2 regions of the Rhodoferax sp. P2_H8_2 genome follow, and region 2 is predicted to be linked to the other one. Evidence: riboswitches for the same ligand, from Rfam matches in the RefSeq annotation. Region 2 holds a riboswitch; the other holds the start of a gene.

Region 1 (9,529 bases), on a different contig from region 2:
GGCTTCGGCGCCGAGGCGGGAGTGGGCGGCGGCTTGGGTTGCGCCCGCGTGACTTTGACAGGCGGTACTGGTTTTGCAGCAGGAACCGTCATCGCATCCCGTGCTACGGACACTGCGCTAGCTGGCTTTGCGGGCTCCGAAGCGACAGGAGCCAAGTCAACCGGCGCACTTATGGCTGGAGCCATCGGTTTGGACTCCGCCTCAACCACTGTATTGACTGGCGATGGCACATGTGTGGGCACTGACTTTCCGCGACCCGACAATCCCCAAAATATGGCCGTTGCAAATGCCAGAGCGACGCCCGCCCATAACAATGGCGGAAGCCATGCGGGGGATTTGGAACTGTCAGGGCGTGACGATTTGTCTCTTCGGCGTTTGCCACGGGAGCGCTCAGCACGGGGAACCACGATGGTGGCCTGTGGGGCATGGGGAACATCCGGCAGGGCTTGGGCCTGGGTGGTGACAAATTCCTGCGTTGCGCCCGTGTCCAGAAGCCCCTCCGGCGCAGAATGCAGCAAACGGTCACCCAACGCTTCCCGCCAGTCAAAGCGCGCAATGTGTGCGGGACGCCGCAAGCGCATCTCGACGCAGAATGCTTCCACGCTGGCAGGCCGGTCATTGGGCGCGAGCAGCAAGGCGTGGTCAATGGTGCGAACAAAACCTGCTGAATAGGGTGTACCGAAATGGCTGGCCGTGGTTTCGGCCAGTTTCGCGAAGCTGGGCAAAGTGTCTTTCACCGCCCTCACCGTTGCCGGCAACGGCGGCTCGTTGCGCAGACACCCGTGCATCACGGCGGCGATGGAATACAAGTCCGTCCATGGCCCCTCCCGCAAGTCCGTCGAATCGGCGTATTGCTCGATGGGTGCGTAGTTGATTTTGAGGATGGCGGTGTGCTTGCGGTCGCCGTCGCGAATGGCGCGGCGCGCGGCGCCCAGATCCAGCAGAACCGGAGGCCCCTGATCTTGCAGAAAAATATTGTCCGGTGAGATGTCACGGTGCAACGTGTTGTTCGAGTGCAAAACTCTGAGCGCCTCGAGCACCGACCACAAGATGGTGCGTAACCACTCTTCGGGCGGCGGCGCACTCATTTGCGCGCGGGCCTCCTTCAGGGTGCAGCCCACATACAGCGGCATTGCCATGTAGGCGGTGTTGTTCGCTTCCCAAAAGCGATACACCTTGACCAGGGAGGGATGGTCGAACTGGGCCAGCAGTCGCGCCTCAGCAATGAATGACTTGAGCCCCGCCTGGAAGGGTTGTGAATCTGCTGTAGACCGGGCGGACACCTGCATGTTCGTGCCGCGCCCCACCAAGGCGGAGGGCAGGTATTCCTTGATCGCCACGGGCCTTTGCAGCGAATGGTCATAGCCCCGGTAGACGATGCCAAAGCCTCCGACACCCAACAACCCGCGCAGCTCGAACTCCCCCAGCACGGTGCCTGCCGGTAGGGCGTCCATGTGTGTCAGCGCGGGCTCCAAGGGCCTGCCTGTCAGGGGTTCAGATTCAAGCATTGTTCGGTATTGTGTCGCGGCATGCGGGCTCTGAATAGCTCAATAAGCGGGTGCAGCAACAAATGGTTACGCCTGCGGGGCCGAGGCCCGTGCCCTTATCATAGGGGATGTTCAGTTACCGACACGCCTTCCACGCAGGCAATCACGCCGACGTCCTCAAGCACACCGTATTGCTGGCCGTGCTGCGCTATATGACGCAAAAAGACGCGGCCCTCAACGTTTTTGACACCCATGCTGGGGCGGGCCTGTACCGCCTGGACGGCGACTACGCGCAAACCAGCGCCGAAGCGGCACAAGGGTTCCTGCGTTTGGTGAATGAAAAGCGTACCGAGCCCTTCGCACCCGCATTGCAGGACTACATTGACTTAGTTGCCGCGTTCAACACCAAGGGTCAGTGGAAGGTGTATCCAGGCTCGCCCTTCATCATCCAGCGCCTGTTGCGCGAAGAGGCGCGCGACAAGCTCAAGCTGTATGAACTGCACCCGACAGATTCCAAGACACTTGCGGCCAATGTGGCCCAGCTCGAAGCGGGGCGGCAAGTGGCCATCCTGCGGGAAGACGGATTTGAGGGGCTGAAGAAGTTTCTGCCACCGCCTTCACGCCGCGCGTTGGTGCTGTGCGATCCGAGCTACGAAGTGAAGAATGACTATGCACGGGTGCCTGCCATGATTGCCGATGCGATGTTGCGTTTCGCAACTGGCACGTACGCCGTCTGGTACCCCATCATTCCCCGCCCTGAGGCGCACGATATCCCCAAGAAACTCAAAACCCTGGCCAACAAGGCGGGCAAGAGCTGGTTGCACGCGACGCTGACCGTCAAGTCCAGCAAGTTGCTGCAAGACGAAGAGGGTGAAACCGTTCGCCCGGGTTTGCCTGCGAGCGGTATGTTCCTCATCAACCCGCCGCACACACTCAAGGCCTCGCTCAAGGATGCACTGCCGCAGATGGTGGAAGCACTCAAGCAGGACGCCCACGCGACCCATACGCTGGAATCTGGCGGATAACTCCTGGTTCTCGCACGCCAGTTAGGCCACAGGCCGGGCGGCTCATGGTGCCAAACGCGCACAAATCGCCGCCCGGCCTGTGGCCTATCTGGCTAAGCTTTTGGGATTCGGGGCGACTCGGACCCGATGCCTGTTAACGCAAGTTCAAACGATCACACAGAGCCAGCGTCGCAGCACTCTGGTTCATCGTATAAAAGTGCAAGCCCGGCGCACCGCCGGCACGCAGTTGCTCACACAGATCCGTCACCACATCCAGTCCAAATGCCTTGATGGACGCGGTGTCGTCGCCAAAGCTTTGCAGGCGCAAACGAATCCAGCGGGGGATTTCTGCGCCGCAGGCGTCCGAGAAGCGCATCAGCTGGGTAGAGCTGCCGATCGGCATGATGCCAGGCACGACCGGAACCTGCAGACCCATCGCATCGACCTCTTCGACAAACTTGAAATACGCGTCTGCGTTGTAAAAGTATTGCGTGATCGCGGCATTTGCACCGGCGCGTACCTTGGCGGCGAAGGCTTGCAAATCGGATGCAGGAGACTTGGCTTGCGGATGCACCTCCGGATACGCCGCCACTTCGATATGGAATGCATCTCCGGTCTCTGCGCGAATGAACGCCACCAGATCACTGGCGTATTGGAACTCACCACCTGCCCCATAGCCACTGGGCAAATCACCGCGCAAAGCAACGAGGCGCTTCACGCCCATCGCCGTGAGTTGCGCCAGTTGGGCGCGCACCGTGACTTTGGTGGCGCCTACGCACGAGAAATGCGATGCAGCCGCGACGCCTTCGGCCAGAATTTCACTGACCGTATTGAACGTGCCATCCTGGGTCGAGCCACCCGCACCAAAAGTCACCGAGCAAAACTCAGGCTTCAGCGCGTACAACTGCTGGCGCGCAACGCGCAGCTTATCCGCCCCCTCCGGGGTTTTGGGCGGGAAGAACTCCAGGCTGACCGGGAAAGTAGTGTCCGTCATGGCAATGTGTCTTATGCAGCGGGCGCCGTATTGCGCGCGCAGATGAAAAATTCGCGGTTTCCGTCGCCGCCTTCGATGGGCGAGTCGAACCAATGCGTGACTTCCAGCCCCAGGTCTCTGCAAGCCGTGCGTACGCGCTCCTCGACCAATGCGTACATAGTGTCATCGCGCACGATGCCGCCCTTGCCCACCTGGCCGGGTTGCAACTCAAACTGCGGCTTGACCAGCGTCAACAAAATGCCGCCCGCCTTGAGCATGGGCACCACCGCTGGCAACACCAGCGTTTGCGAAATGAAGGCCAGGTCCGCGACGATCAGGTCAAACGGTGGTGCGAATTCAGCGGGCAGCTCAGTTGGCTCAACGTCCGCTGCTTCGTCTTCACCATCGTCTTCGTACCCGTCATTTTCCTCATCAAATTGGCCGTCAGCGCCCGTGCTACGTGCGTAAGCAGCTATCAAATCAGTAGCAGATAGAGTACGGGCATTGACGCTTTCCACACACAGCACACGCGCATCACCGCGCAAGCTGGGGTGCAACTGGGCACTGCCCACGTCCACGCCCACCACGGACTCGGCCCCGGCTTGCAGCAGGCAGTCGGTAAAACCGCCCGTGCTTTGCCCAACGTCCATGCAGCGCATTCCTTTCACCGAAAGGCCAACGTGCTTGAGCGCAGCTTCCAGCTTCAGACCACCCCGCGACACATAACGTGCCTCGGAGTCGTCCAAGAGCTGGATGGGTGCGTCTTCCGGAACCTCATCGCCATTTTTGGCGACCCGTTTCCACTCTTCTCCCTTGCGCCATTGCACGCCATCGGCGATCAGACGCTGGGCTTGGGAACGGGTGCTGGCCAGCCCGCGCTGAACCAGCAATTGGTCAATTCGCATGCAGTCCTTGGCTTAGTAGCGGTAGGTTTCTTTTTTGTACGGACCGGCCTTGGAGACGCCAATGTAGGCAGCCTGTTCGGTAGTCAGTTCCGTCAGCATCGCGCCGACCTTCTTCAGGTGCAAACGGGCCACCTTCTCGTCCAGGTGCTTGGGCAATACATAGACCTTGCCGACCTTGTATTCCTTGGGCTTGGTGAACAGTTCGATCTGGGCAATCGTCTGGTTCGCGAAGCTGGAGGACATCACAAAGCTTGGGTGGCCTGTACCGCAACCCAGGTTCACCAGGCGGCCCTTGGCCAGCAGGATGATGCGCTTCTCGGCCTTCTTGCCGCTCTTGGGGAAGATCACATGGTCGACTTGAGGCTTGATCTCTTCCCACTTGCACTTGGCCAGCGATGCGACATCGATTTCGTTGTCAAAGTGGCCGATGTTGCAGACGATAGCCTGGTCCTTCATCGCGTCCATGTGCTTGTAGGTGATGACGTTCTTGTTACCGGTGGTGGTCACGAAAATGTCGGCCTTGTCGGCAGCGTATTCCATGGTCACAACCTTGTAGCCTTCCATCGCGGCTTGCAATGCGTTGATCGGATCGATCTCCGTCACCCACACTTGGGCGGAGAGCGCGCGCAGTGCTTGGGCAGAACCCTTACCCACGTCGCCGTAGCCAGCCACCAGCGCGACCTTGCCAGCGATCATTACGTCGGTCGCACGCTTGATGCCGTCCACCAGCGATTCGCGGCAACCGTACAGGTTGTCGAACTTGCTCTTGGTCACCGAGTCGTTGACGTTGATGGCGCGCATCTTCAGGTCGCCCTTGCCGGCCATTTCCTCCAGGCGCATCACGCCGGTCGTAGTTTCCTCGGTCACGCCCATGATGTTTTTCAGGCGGCGGCTGTACCAAGTGGGGTCGACCTTCAACTTGGCCTTGATGCTGTTGAACAGGCAAATTTCTTCATGGCTACCGGGCTTGGCCAGAACCTTGATGTCCTTCTCGGCGCGGGCGCCCAAGTGCATCAGAAGCGTGGCATCACCGCCGTCGTCCAGGATCATGTTCGGACCTTCAGCTGCGGTGCCCTTTTTACCGCTGAATTCAAAAATGCGATGGGTGTAGTCCCAATAGTCTTCCAGCGTCTCGCCCTTGACGGCGAACACCGGCGTGCCAGTGGCGGCAATCGCGGCAGCGGCGTGGTCTTGTGTGGAGAAGATGTTGCACGAAGCCCAACGCACATCGGCGCCCAGGGCTTTCAGCGTTTCAATCAGCACGCCGGTCTGGATGGTCATGTGCAGCGAACCGGTGATGCGCGCGCCCTTCAGCGGCTGGCTCTTGGTGAACTCTTCGCGGATGGCCATCAGGCCGGGCATTTCGGTCTCGGCAATGGTCAGCTCTTTGCGGCCCCACTGCGCAAGGCTCAGGTCGGCAATTTTGTAATCTTGGTTTTTTACGGGCTTCAGTACGCTCATGGCTCACTCCAAAAGTAAATTTGAAAGCCACTGACAAGTACGGGAATCGGGGAAAAGGACTCACCGCACAGACCAGTGGGTGAGCGTGGTTGGTGCTTGAACTGATCAAATTCAATCAGCTTTCCGAGCCTCGCTCACTGGTCGTGAACTGCAACGCTCCTCGGAAAGCGATAATTCTAGCCTTTTCCAGAACTCTGCACCAGATCGCACGGCCACCAAAGGCCCGCGACGCCTGCATTCCATTTGCCCATGTCTTTCCTCGAAGAAACCCGTCGCCGCCGCACCTTTGCGATCATTTCCCACCCGGACGCCGGTAAAACCACGCTGACCGAAAAGCTGCTGCTGTTCTCGGGCGCGATCCAGATTGCCGGCTCGGTGAAGGCGCGCAAGGCCAGTCGCCATGCGACTTCCGACTGGATGGAAATCGAGAAGCAGCGCGGCATTTCGGTCGCGTCATCGGTAATGCAAATGGCTTACCGCGACCATGTGGTCAACCTGCTGGACACACCCGGCCACAAGGACTTTTCGGAAGACACCTACCGCGTGCTGACCGCGGTGGACTCGGCGCTGATGGTGATTGATGCAGCCAACGGTGTGGAAGCGCAAACCCGCCGCCTGATCGAAGTCTGCCGCCAACGCGATACACCCATCATCACCTTCGTCAACAAGATGGACCGCGAAGTGCGCGAGCCGTTGGACATCCTGGACGAGATCGAACGCGAACTGGGCATGCCCTGCGTACCGATGACTTGGCCGGTGGGTCAGGGCAAGGCCTTTGGAGGCATCATCAATTTGCGCACGCAGGCGATGACGGTGTTCGAGTCGGGCAGCGAACGCCGCCCGCAGGACTTTGACACCGTGCCGCTCAACGATTCGGATTCATTGGCCAAGCGCTTTGGCCATGAATGGACCAGCGCGATGGAAAGCATGGAGCTGGCCACCGGCGCTTCCCCCGCCTGGGACCATGAGGCCTTTCTGGCCGGCAAGCAAACACCCGTGTTCTTTGGCTCCGGCGTCAACAACTTTGGCGTGATGGAAGTGCTGGACGCGTTGGTGGACCTGGCGCCATCACCCGGCCCGCGCACCAGCTCCTTTGTTGTCAACAAACAGCCCGTGATCAAACAGGTGCAGCCCGATGACGAGTCGTTCAGCGGCGTGGTCTTCAAGGTGCAGGCCAACATGGACGCCAACCACCGCGACCGCATCGCCTTTGTGCGCATGGCCTCCGGCAAATACACCCCAGGCATGAAGCTCAAAGTGATGCGCACGGCTAAGGAGCTACGCCCCACGTCCGTCGTCACCTTCATGAGCCAGCGCCGTGAGGCGGTGGAAGAAGCCTACGCAGGCGATATCGTCGGCTTTACCACGCACGGCGGCGTGCAACTGGGCGACACGATTACCGACGGCAGCGTGAACCTGATGTACACCGGACTGCCCTTTTTCGCACCTGAAATGTTCATGACTGTGGTGCTGCGCAACCCTTTGCGCACCAAGCAGTTGCAGCAGGGCCTGGCCCAATTGGGCGAAGAAGGTGCGATCCAGGTGTTCCGCCCTGAGATGGGCGGCAACATGCTGTTGGGCGCCGTCGGTCAGCTGCAATTTGAAGTGGTGCAGCATCGATTGAAAGGCGAATACGACGCCGACATCCGCCTGGAAGGCTGCCAGTACACCGGCGCGCGATGGATCACGGCTGACACACCCAAGGAGTTGCAAGAGTTTGTAAATGCCTACCCGCAGCGCATGGCGCGCGACGCGGCGGACACGCTGGCTTACCTGTGCACCAGCCCCTACGACGTGCGCCTGGCGCAAGAACGCTTCCCCAAGATTCACTTCCATCCGCTGCGTGAGCACGCGGGTCTGGCGCTGCAAAACGCAGGATAAACTGCCCGCATTAAAAAGCATTCAATGCTTGATTTTGAAAGGGAGCTTTCTGATGCGCGTAATTTCTCACCGTATGCAGCGCAATGTTGCGTACAGCTTTGTGTCTCTGGTATTGGCAGCAGGCCTGGCCGCCTGCGGTGGCGGAGGCGGCGGTGGTAGCACTGCGGCCAGCAACACTGCGCCCCCTGCTCCGCCTCCAGCATCGGCGTATCCTGCATCCAACACGCTAGCCAATGTCTGCACCGTAGAAGGCGAAAAAAAATTCGTTCGCTCCTATCTGGATGAAAAGTACCTGTGGTACCGCGAGATACCCACCGTCGATGCATCGACCTATACCAAGGTCATCGACTATTTCAAGGCCTTGCTGGTCAAGACACCTGATCCAAATGGTCTGCCAAAGGACCAGTTCAGTTTTGCGATCGCCACAGCCGATGCCGATTCGCTGTCGACGGGCGTGAATGTGGGATACGGTATCGAGTGGGCCCTGGATTCCAAAGGCCTTCAGCGTGTGGCCCAAGTCATGCCGGGGTCGCCCGCCGCCGATGCGGGCATGGCACGCGGAGGCCACATGGCTGGGGTCATCAGCTACAACGTGAACAGCTGGTACCCCAATACGGCCGGCGCGTTTGTTCAGTTCAAATACAGCGATAAACCGGGCGCAAGCGAGCGCACGATTTACCTGGCAGCGCGCACCGTCCAGGACGAACCCGTCCCGCTCGCCAGCACCGTCACCAGCCCCGGCGGCAAACGTGCCGGATACATCGCATTCACAGCCCACGCCCAAGGCGCACAGGACAAACTGATCACTGCGGTGCGTTCGCTTCAGACCAATGGGATCAGCGAGCTGGTGCTGGACATGCGTTACAACTCCGGCGGCTATCTCTACATCGCCAGCACACTGGCTGCGATGGTTACCGGCACGCAGGCTGACGGAAAAGTTTTTGAGGCCTTGCGCTTCAATGACAAGCGAACGTCGGATACCGCAGACAACATCTACCGTATCGCCAACAAAGTGGAATACGCGGAATCCACCTATCCCGTCGGCTACACACTGCCGCGCCTGAATCTGAAGCGGGTTTATGTGCTGACGTCGGCAGACACCTGCTCGGCCAGCGAATCCGTGATCAATGCCTTGCGCGGCGTCGATGTGGACGTCGTGTTGATTGGTAAATCCACCTGCGGCAAACCATATGGCTTTACGCGCAAGAACAATTGCGCCCTGTCTTACTACCCGATTGAATTCCAGGGTACCAATCAAAAGGGCTTTGGTGACTACAGCGCGGGTTTTGCACCGACATGCTCCGGCACCGATGACTTGGACCACGCGCTCGGTCAAACGCAGGAAGGCATGCTGTTTTCGGCGCTTTACCATCTGGACCACGGAAGCTGCGAGCCAGTCGCTGTGCAGAGGCAGTCTCTGACCATCAGCCCTCCTTCCGGGTACAGCTCGCTGTCGATAGAGCGCCCGCAACGCGGCCGCCTGTTGCGACCCACCTCTCCCTGACCTCCTTCGCCACGCATGCAACCGCTGTCGTCCTGGCCCCTGCATGCGCGGCGCGGTTTGGTAGGCGTATTCACCGACATTGATGACACGCTGACCACCGGCGGCGCCATCACCGCCGATGCGCTGCAAGCCCTGGCGGACTTGAAGGCGGCGGGGCTCATCATCATTCCCATTACTGGGCGCCCCATCGGCTGGTGCGAACCGTTCATTGCGGGCGTTGGCGAAAAACCGTGGCCGGTCGATGCGATGGTGGCAGAGAACGGTGGCGTCGCTTTTGCAAGCAAAAAAGGCCCGCAAGCCGCACAGAATGTGCG
Region 2 (9,529 bases):
ATACTTTGAAGACAGCGGCGAGCGCCTGCCTATCCTGATTAGCGGCACCGTGACGGACGCGTCAGGTCGCATCCTGAGCGGGCAAACCGTCACCGCTTTCTGGCACAGCGTGCGCCATGCGCAACCGCTGGCCATCGGCCTGAACTGCGCGCTCGGTGCGACGCTGATGCGCCCCTATATCCAGGAGCTCAACCGCGCGGCGCCGGACACCTTCATCAGCTGCTACCCGAATGCCGGTTTGCCCAACCCGATGAGCGATACCGGTTTTGACGAAACGCCGGATGTCACCTCGCGCCTGGTGCGGGAGTTTGCGGCCGAGGGGCTGGTCAATATCGTCGGTGGCTGCTGCGGCACGACGCCGGACCACATTGGCGCGATTGCACATGCGGTGTTGCCATTGGCAACGCGCAGCCTTCAGCGCAATTACTTCTACAAAGAGGCTGCTTGACGCTTAAGAGCTGCAATTCCGCGCCGGGCCACCCCAAGCGGAATTAGCCTCCTTGGGGGGGCGGCAACCCGCGCAGCGGCGGAGCTCTTATTGCGGCGGCCGGGGCACGATGACATTGGCCAACTCATCCCGCATCGCGGTGGCGAGGCGGGCGTAGAGCTTGAGCTGTCGATTCGTGTCGCGCAGACGCTCGGCAATATTGGCGGAGATACCCAAGAGCAGCCGCGCGGCGATGGCAGGCTTCTCGGCAATCATGGTTTCTATCGCTTCCCGCGTCAGCACGGCGCACCAGACGTCCGAGCTGGCCGTGCACGAAGCGGAGCGCGGCTCATGGTCCACCAGCCCGATCTCGCCAATCAGGCTGCCCGGCCCCAGGACGCGAATGGTGACGGGGTCAGTCCGGCTGACCGTAATGCGCTCAACGACCACGTCGCCTTCGACCAGCAAGGCCATGAAACCGTCGTCGCCGCTGTCGCCCTCCTTGATGAAGGTGGTGCCAGCCTCGTAAAAACGGGGCGTCATGAAGCTGATTACGACGCGCGCTTCGTCCAGGCTAAGGCTGGTCAGCGCTTCCGGCGCCGCCAGCAGTTCGGCCGCATAGTCCGCACCCTTGGTGCCTGTGGTCAGGTCCGAGAGTTGCGCAAAGGAATCGACTTGGGTCATGGGTGGCGCTCCTGGCAGGCCTGTGGAGCCTGTTTTGCGCCATGGTAGCTTACTGGCACGCTACGGGTCACCGTTCGCCCTTAAAATTGCGCCATCCAAGGAGCGTTGCAGCAGTCACGGTTCGACTGTCAGGCTTGGACGAATTTCACTTTGACAACCACGCTCACCTGAATGCTTTTTTTTGCAGGTGAGATTAATGTCTGTCGCTACTCCGGTTTTCCCACCCCCCATGATGCTGTCCGGCCTGGAGCCGGTGCAGGTGGACGCCCAATCCCTTTTCGTTAACGTCGGTGAGCGCACGAACGTCACTGGCTCCAAAGTCTTCGCGCGAATGATCCTGAACGGCGAGTTCGAGCAAGCGTTGGCGGTCGCGCGCCAGCAGGTGGAAAACGGCGCACAAATCATCGACATCAACATGGACGAGGCCATGCTGGACAGCCAGGCCGCGATGGTGCGCTTCCTGAACCTGATTGCCAGCGAACCCGATATTTCTCGCGTGCCCATCATGATCGACAGCTCCAAGTGGAGCGTCATCGAAGCCGGCCTGCGCTGCGTACAAGGCAAGGGCATTGTCAATTCCATCAGCATGAAAGAGGGTGAGCCCGAGTTTCGCCGCCAGGCCATGCTGGTGCGCCGTTACGGCGCAGCGGCGGTGGTGATGGCGTTTGATGAAAAGGGCCAGGCCGACACCTACCAGCGCAAGATAGAAATTTGCGAGCGGGCCTACCGCATCCTGGTAGACGAAGTCGGCTTTCCGCCCGAAGACATCATCTTTGACCCCAACATCTTCGCGATTGCCACGGGTATCGAAGAGCATAACAACTACGCGGTGGACTTCATCGAGGCCACGGCCTGGATCAAGAAAAACCTGCCTGGCGCCAAGGTGTCTGGCGGCGTATCGAATGTGAGCTTCTCGTTCCGCGGCAATGACCCAGTGCGCGAAGCCATACACACGGTATTTCTGTACCACGCGATCAAGGCGGGCATGGACATGGGCATCGTCAACGCAGGCATGGTCGGTGTCTACGACGATCTGGAGCCTGAGTTGCGCGAACGCGTCGAAGACGTGGTGCTGAACCGCCGCCCCGATGCCGGCGAGCGTCTGGTCGAAGTGGCAGAGACCGCGAAGAGTGGCGCCAAGGACGAAAGCAAAAAACTGGAATGGCGCGGCACACTGGAAAACCCGGTCACGGTGGGCCAGCGCCTGTCGCACGCGCTGGTGCACGGCATCACCGATTTCATTACCCAAGACACCGAAGAGGCCTACCGAGAGATTCTGGCCAAGGGCGGCCGTCCGCTGCACGTCATCGAAGGCCCGCTGATGGACGGCATGAACGTTGTCGGCGACCTGTTTGGTCAGGGCAAGATGTTTTTGCCGCAAGTGGTCAAGAGCGCGCGGGTCATGAAGTCGGCCGTGGCGCATTTGCTACCGTATATCGAAGCGGAAAAACTGGCAATGGTCGAAGCCGGTGGCGAAGCCAAGGCCAAGGGCAAGATCGTCATTGCCACCGTCAAGGGCGATGTGCACGACATTGGCAAGAACATCGTCACCGTGGTCTTGCAATGCAACAACTTTGACGTGGTCAATATGGGCGTGATGGTGCCCGCCCACGAAATTCTGGCCAAGGCCAAGGCGGAAGGCGCCGACATCATTGGCCTGTCCGGTCTGATCACGCCCAGCCTGGAAGAGATGCAGTACGTCGCGGCCGAGATGCAGAAGGACGATTACTTCCGCCTGCGCCAAATGCCGTTGTTGATCGGTGGCGCAACCACCAGCCGGGTCCACACCGCCGTCAAAATCTCGCCGCATTACGAAGGCCCGATCGTCTATGTGCCCGATGCCTCGCGCAGCGTCAGCGTCGCGCAGGGGTTGCTGAGCGATGGCGCAGCCCAGTACATCGCCGAGGTCAACGCTGATTACGACAAGGTGCGTACGCAGCACGCGAACAAGAAGCAGACACCGCTGTGGCCCATCGCCAAAGCGCGCGCTAACAAGACGCCTGTCGACTGGGTGAGTTACCAGCCCACGGTGCCCAAGTTCATTGGCCGGCGAGTCTTCAAGAACTTTGATCTGACCGAGCTGGCCCAATACATCGACTGGGGCCCGTTCTTCCAGACCTGGGATTTGGCGGGGCCGTACCCGGCCATCCTGAACGACGAGGTGGTGGGCGCGGAGGCGAAGAAGGTGCTGGCGGATGGCCAAGCCATGTTGAAAAAGATCATCGACGGCCGATGGCTCACCGCCAATGCGGTGGTTGCGCTGTACCCGGCTAATTCGGTGAACGATGACGACATTGCGTTCTATACCGACGAGAGCCGCAGCGAGGTTGCGCTGACCTGGTACGGCCTGCGACAACAGGCTGAGAAGCAGGAAATCGATGGCGTGATGCGTCCGAGCCGTTGCCTGGCTGATTTTGTGGCGCCGCGAATTGCTATGAATTCAGGAGCTGCTCACGCACATTCTGCGGGCGCTACAGGCCAAAAAGGCACTGAAACCAAGGACTACGCAGGCCTCTTCGCCGTCACTGCCGGCATTGGCGCCGAAAAGCGCGCTGCAGCGTTTGAAGCATTGCACGACGACTACTCCTCCATCATGCTCAAGGCCATCGCCGACCGCTTGGCCGAAGCCTTTGCCGAGTACCTGCACGAACGCGTACGTACTGACTTGTGGGGCTATGCCGCGCAAGAGGCGCTGAATGTGGAAGACCTGATCGCTGAAAAATACAAAGGCATCCGACCCGCGCCGGGTTACCCCGCCTGCCCGGACCACAGCGTCAAGCGGGAGATGTTTGCACTGCTGCAATGCGAAGAGATTGGCATGGGCATCACCGAAAGCCTGGCAATGACGCCAGCGGCAAGTGTCAGCGGCTTCTACATCGGACACCCGGATGCGGTTTACTTCAATGTGGGCAAGATTGGAGATGACCAGCTGCAGGACCTGGCGCAACGGCGGCAGATGGATGCCAAGGATTTGCAGCGGTTGTTGGCGCCGAATTTGTAGCGGACAAAAAAAGAGCGCCTGAGGCGCTCTTTTTTAGGAATGAAATTTGAGCTTCAGCAACCGTTTGTCGTGAGAGCCACCAAAGTAATAGTGGGCGCTGCATTTGCTGCTGCTGCCGTGTAGGTAATACGGCAGTTTGCGGCTGTGGTTGCCCCAGTAGCAGTAAATGTGACCGGGCCTGCTCCTGCCACAGTAATGCCCTCGTTCGCAGGAGTAACAATGCCCATCGCTGCTTGAATGCCGGCTGGTGTTGCGGCAGGGTATTTGTTGACCATGGTAACCAACGCGCCGTCCATGTTGACCGAGCCTGCAGCCACAGTGCAGGTGCCCGCTGGATTGGCAACAAGGTCCAACTCACAACGTGCTTTGGCCAGCGCAGCTGCAGTACGCATAGATCCATACAACGCGTTCATTTTTGCGGCCCGGGCATCGGTCTGCGCCGCAATGTATTTGGGCAGGGCAATGGCAGCCAAAATCCCAATGATTACTACAACAATAATCAACTCAATCAGCGTAAAACCATTCTGGTGTTTGCGGCTCAAATTTATCTCCTAGTATTCAGATTCAAAATATATCTTTGGTGTCCCTGTGTGCATTATCGTTTAAACCTTGATTTAACCCAAGCCTTGCCTGCTTCTCGTGCTATCATTTTTTCACTAACGCACTAGATACGGGACACACATATGCCGGTTGCAACACCCACTGCGCCCGACGGCCCTCGCCCCGCACCTGGCCGGCCCGAGAAGCTGCGGCTGGGCGATGTGCTGGTCCAGCAAAAACTGATTTCCCAGGAGCAGTTGCAACAGACGCTAGAGCTGCAGCGCACCACGGGCAAAAAAGTGGGGCGCCTGCTGATCGAGACGGGCGTAATCACCGAAGAGTTGCTAGCCAATGGCTTGGCGCGCCAGCTGCGGATCCCATTCGTTAACCTGAAGACGTTTCCGTTCCGCGCCGATGTGGTCAAGCTGTTGCCAGAGTCCTCTGCGCGCCGCTTCAAGGCCCTCGCCCTGGAAGACAAGGGCGACTCCCTGCTGGTTGCCTTGTCTGACCCCTTGGATTTGTTTGCGTTCGACGAACTGACCCGTATTCTCAAGCGCAATATTTCGATTGCGGCAGTTCCAGAGAGCCAGTTGGCGGCCGCGTTTGACCGGCTGTACCGCCGTACTGAAGAAATCAGTGGCTTGGCCCGTGCGCTGGAAAAGGATTTGGGCGACGCGGTTGACTTCGGTGAACTGACGGCAACTGTAGGCATCGAAGGTGCGCCGGTGGTGCGCTTGCTGCAGTCGCTGTTCGAGGATGCGGTGCAGGTCGGTGCTTCGGACGTGCACATTGAGCCGCAGGAAAACAGTTTGCAAATCCGCGTGCGTGTGGATGGTGTGTTGCAAACCCAGACCCAGGCCGACAAGCGTATTGGTGGCGCATTGGCCCAACGGCTCAAGCTTATGGCGGGCCTGGATATTTCCGAAAAACGGCTGCCGCAGGATGGACGCTTTAGTGTGCGGTTGAAGGACGTCACCATTGATGTGCGTCTCAGCACCCTGCCAACTACCTATGGCGAATCCGCTGTGATGCGCTTGCTGATACAGGGCGCTGGTATGCGCCGGCTGGATGGCATCGGCATGCCGCCAGACATGCTGCGGCGATTCCGTGAAGTGCTGAGCCGCAGCGCTGGCATGGTGTTGGTCACAGGCCCGACTGGTTCAGGGAAGACCACGACGCTATACGCCGCGTTGGCAGAAATCAACGCCGCTGAACTCAAAGTGATCACCGTCGAAGACCCTGTTGAATATCGGTTGCCCGGAATTACGCAAGTGCAGGTTAACGACAAGATTGAATTGAGTTTCTCCAAGGTTCTGCGCTCCTGCCTGCGACAAGACCCGGACGTGATTTTGGTGGGCGAAATGCGCGATGCAGAAACGGCCGAGATTGGTCTGCGGGCTGCGATCACTGGCCACTTGGTGCTGTCGACATTGCACACGCGGGATGCGATCAGCACACCCTTCCGGTTGCTAGATATGGGCGTGCCATCGTTCATGGTGTCCACCTCTCTGCAGGCGGTTATCGCACAACGCCTCGTGCGTTTGAATTGCCAAGAGTGTGCTGCGCCCCATCAGCCAACGCCCCAGGAGCAGAGTTGGCTGGATGCATTGCTCGCCAAGGGTGAGACGGTTCCAGCAAAGCGCGGCCTTGGATGCTCCGCCTGCAATGGGACCGGATATGCCGGTCGCCAGGGCGTTTATGAGCTGCTCGAAATGGATGCGGAACTGACGCAGGCGGCGTCTCGGTCCGATCCCGCCGCATTCATGCGTGCTGCCAGAGAACGGATGGCGGGCCACACCATGGCACACCATGCACTGGAGTTGGTCCGCCAGGGGCGCACCTCGTTGGCAGAGGCTTTACGTGTCGGGTTTGATCTCGACGATGCCTTCGAGAGCGACTAAAGATCGATGGCCCTTTACACATGGAAAGGTCGCAACAACCGGGGTGAGGCGGTTGGCGGGCAGTTGGAGGCAATGACCGAGGGTGGCGTTGCTGACCAGTTGCTTTCTATTGGCGTTGCTCCTGTGCATATTGCTTTGGCGCCCGCGGCCACAGATACGCCTTCCGAGGGAATATTCGCTCGACTGAACCGCAAACCAGTCAATGACGAAGACCTGATGATCTTCTCGCGCCAGATGTACACCCTGAACAAGGCGGGGGTGCCAATACTGCGGGCTTTTGCCGGACTGCAGGCATCGGCCAACAAGCCTGCAATGGTGGACCTTCTGAAAGACATTCGATCCAGTTTGGATCAAGGCCGTGAGTTGTCCGCCGCGATGGCCCGGCATATGGATTTGTTCGGTGGCTTCTATATCTCCATGATCAAAGTCGGCGAGATGACTGGCCGTCTGACGGAAGTGTTCATCCGCCTGACCGAGCATCTGGAGTTCGAACGCGATGTGCGCGAACGCATCAAGCAGGCCATGCGTTACCCGACGTTTGTCGTGATTGCCATGGCGGTGGCCATAGTCATCCTGAATATTTTCGTGATCCCGGTGTTCGCCAAGGTGTTCGCCGGGTTCAATGCTGAACTGCCGCTTATCACCCGCGGTTTGCTGGGATTCTCCGGCTGGATGTTGAAGTGGTGGCCTTTCCTCTTGGCGCTGCTGGTCGGTCTGGCTATGGTGGTACGGGGTTATTTGCGCACAGAAGAAGGCCGATACCGCTGGGATTCTCGCAAACTCAAGTTGCCCATCGTAGGCGAGATAATTCTGAAAGCCACGCTGGCGCGCTTCGCACGCAGCTTTGCCCTGTCCAGCCAAAGCGGTGTGCCGCTGGTGCAAGCGCTGACCGTGGTGGCCCAGACGGTGGACAACGCCTATATCGGCAGCCGGATCGAACAGATGCGCGACGGCATCGAACGGGGTGAGAGTATTTCGCGCTGCGCTGCTGCTACTGGCGTGTTTACGCCAGTGGTGCTGCAGATGATCAACGTGGGCGAAGAGACCGGTGAATTGGACGCCCTGCTGTTTGAAATCGCAGAAATGTACGAGCGCGACACGGACTACGCGATCAAGGGCCTGTCCGCAGCCATCGAGCCCATATTGCTGGCGGTTGTCGCGGTCCTAGTGCTGCTTTTGGCTTTGGGCGTGTTCCTGCCCCTGTGGAATTTGGGGCAGGCGGCGATGGGCCGTGGGGGTGGCTAAACGGGCTGGGGGAGTTGTAAGGACACCAAAACACGGCAAAAACCATAGCATTCAGCGACTTAACGCGTGTATCTAACCTTGCGGTTTAAGTGGGATATGCTAATAATCGAAACATGAGGTACGGCCCGGGAAAACGGCGTACCGTACGTATATAACGTTGGATCTTTTTTATTTCGAGGTGCATGACATGAAGCAAACACAACGCGGCTTTACTCTCATTGAATTGGTAATGGTCATCGTGATTCTGGGCATTCTGGCCGCAGTCGCGCTGCCCAAGTTCGTTGACCTGTCCACGGAAGCCGGTAACGCTGCGGCGCAAGGTGTGGTTGGCGGCATTGCTTCCAGCTCTGCCATTAACTATGCGTCAAAGGCCGCTGGCAAAGCCGGTACTACCACGCTGAACGGTGACAACGCCGCAACATGTACTGGTCCGAATATGACCGCGTTGGTGTCTGGTGTAACTTTTGCAACTGCTGCAGGTGCAACTACATCTGCCAACGCATACAACGTGACGACAGGTGCTGGAACATGCCTGAATAGCCCTGGAGTTGCAGTAACCTGCTTGGTGCAAGGTTCCAAGGGCGTAGCGCAGACAGCCACGGTTATTTGCACAGGCCCATAATTCTGTGTGCGCCGCGCTTCCCGGTGCGGTTCACCAGGGATGCATGGACCCCACCGGATCGCGCGAAAGCTTTGTCATGAGGCTTTCGCGTTTTGCATTCAGGGGCACCATGAAACATCGCGGGTTCACGCTTGTCGAGCTAGTGATTGTCTTGGTACTTTTGGGGCTACTGGCAGCCTACGCGGCCCCCCGCATTCTGGACACCCAAGCCTTCAATACCCGAGGGCTCTATGACCAAACCCAAGCGTTGCTGCGGTACGCTCAAAAAGTGGCGATTGCCCAACGCCGTACGGTGTGCATCAGATTTACAAGTACCGTGGCGACGTTGACCATGGCGTCGACCTCTGGGGCGACCAGTTGCACCCCTGCCACACCTCTGACGGGGCCGCAAGGCGAGATACCTGCAGCAATAACGGCCAAGGGCGCAGCCACTTATGGCACCACACCTCTCCAGTTGAACTTCAATGGACTGGGTCAGCCTATCAATGACCTCGGAGCGGCATGGGCCACCGTGCAGACAGTGAATATTACGAACGGGCCTGCGGGCGGTATCACTGTCCAGCCTGTGACGGGCTACGTGCAATGAAGCACACGCGCGGCTTTACGCTGGTCGAGGTCATCTTCTTTATTGTGGTGGTCTCGCTTGCCATGGTGGGCATTTTGTCGGTCATGAATACGACGGTTAAAAGCAGCGCTGACCCCATGGTGCGCAAGCAAACGCTAGCGATTGCCGAGTCCTTGCTCGAAGAGATTCTGCAAAAGGGGTTTACCGACCCGGATGGCTCCAATGCGGGGGAGACGGGGCGCATAAATTGGGACAACGTTGCCGACTACAACGGCTATTCGAATACGGCAATCGAGGACCAGCAAGGCAACATCAAGCCGGGGCTGGCTGCGTATCGCATTGCCGGGGTGGTAGCAGTGCCTGCTACGGCGGCAGACAATGCGGCGCTTAACGCCGCTGGCGCGCTTAAGGTTACCGTGTCCGTCAATGGGCCAGGCGGCACCATCGTTCTGGTGGGTTACAGGGCTGCGCCATGACAAATCACACGCGCGACTTCCAACGTGGCTTTACGCTGGTCGAGTTGATCATGGTAATTGTCATCCTC

The links. A riboswitch is a leader RNA that binds a small molecule or an ion and turns the genes downstream of it on or off. The one in region 2 is predicted to bind S-adenosylhomocysteine.
Region 1: linked by a shared signal. The riboswitch ahead of ahcY (adenosylhomocysteinase) and the one ahead of metH (methionine synthase) in region 2 are both predicted to bind S-adenosylhomocysteine.

What each region holds. Positions count from the first base shown of each region.
Region 1 covers NZ_JBFUFW010000007.1:48,810-58,338, reverse strand. Annotated here, with positions in the region: gene AC1DV6_RS13335 (serine/threonine protein kinase) at 1-1,508, opposite strand, end outside; gene AC1DV6_RS13330 (23S rRNA (adenine(2030)-N(6))-methyltransferase RlmJ) at 1,616-2,512, shown strand; gene metF (methylenetetrahydrofolate reductase [NAD(P)H]) at 2,646-3,485, opposite strand; gene AC1DV6_RS13320 (TlyA family RNA methyltransferase) at 3,497-4,369, opposite strand; gene ahcY (adenosylhomocysteinase) at 4,382-5,830, opposite strand; S-adenosyl-L-homocysteine riboswitch at 5,905-5,998, opposite strand; gene AC1DV6_RS13310 (peptide chain release factor 3) at 6,080-7,711, shown strand; gene AC1DV6_RS13305 (S41 family peptidase) at 7,764-9,215, shown strand; gene AC1DV6_RS13300 (HAD family hydrolase) at 9,231-9,529, shown strand, end outside.
Region 2 covers NZ_JBFUFW010000003.1:502,038-511,566, forward strand. Annotated here, with positions in the region: gene AC1DV6_RS07970 (homocysteine S-methyltransferase family protein) at 1-448, shown strand, start outside; gene AC1DV6_RS07975 (cyclic nucleotide-binding domain-containing protein) at 536-1,111, opposite strand; S-adenosyl-L-homocysteine riboswitch at 1,203-1,283, shown strand; gene metH (methionine synthase) at 1,308-4,112, shown strand; gene AC1DV6_RS07985 (prepilin-type N-terminal cleavage/methylation domain-containing protein) at 4,166-4,654, opposite strand; gene AC1DV6_RS07990 (GspE/PulE family protein) at 4,796-6,553, shown strand; gene AC1DV6_RS07995 (type II secretion system F family protein) at 6,560-7,798, shown strand; gene AC1DV6_RS08000 (pilin) at 7,986-8,420, shown strand; gene AC1DV6_RS08005 (prepilin-type N-terminal cleavage/methylation domain-containing protein) at 8,530-9,006, shown strand; gene AC1DV6_RS08010 (type IV pilus modification PilV family protein) at 9,003-9,461, shown strand; gene AC1DV6_RS08015 (prepilin-type N-terminal cleavage/methylation domain-containing protein) at 9,458-9,529, shown strand, end outside.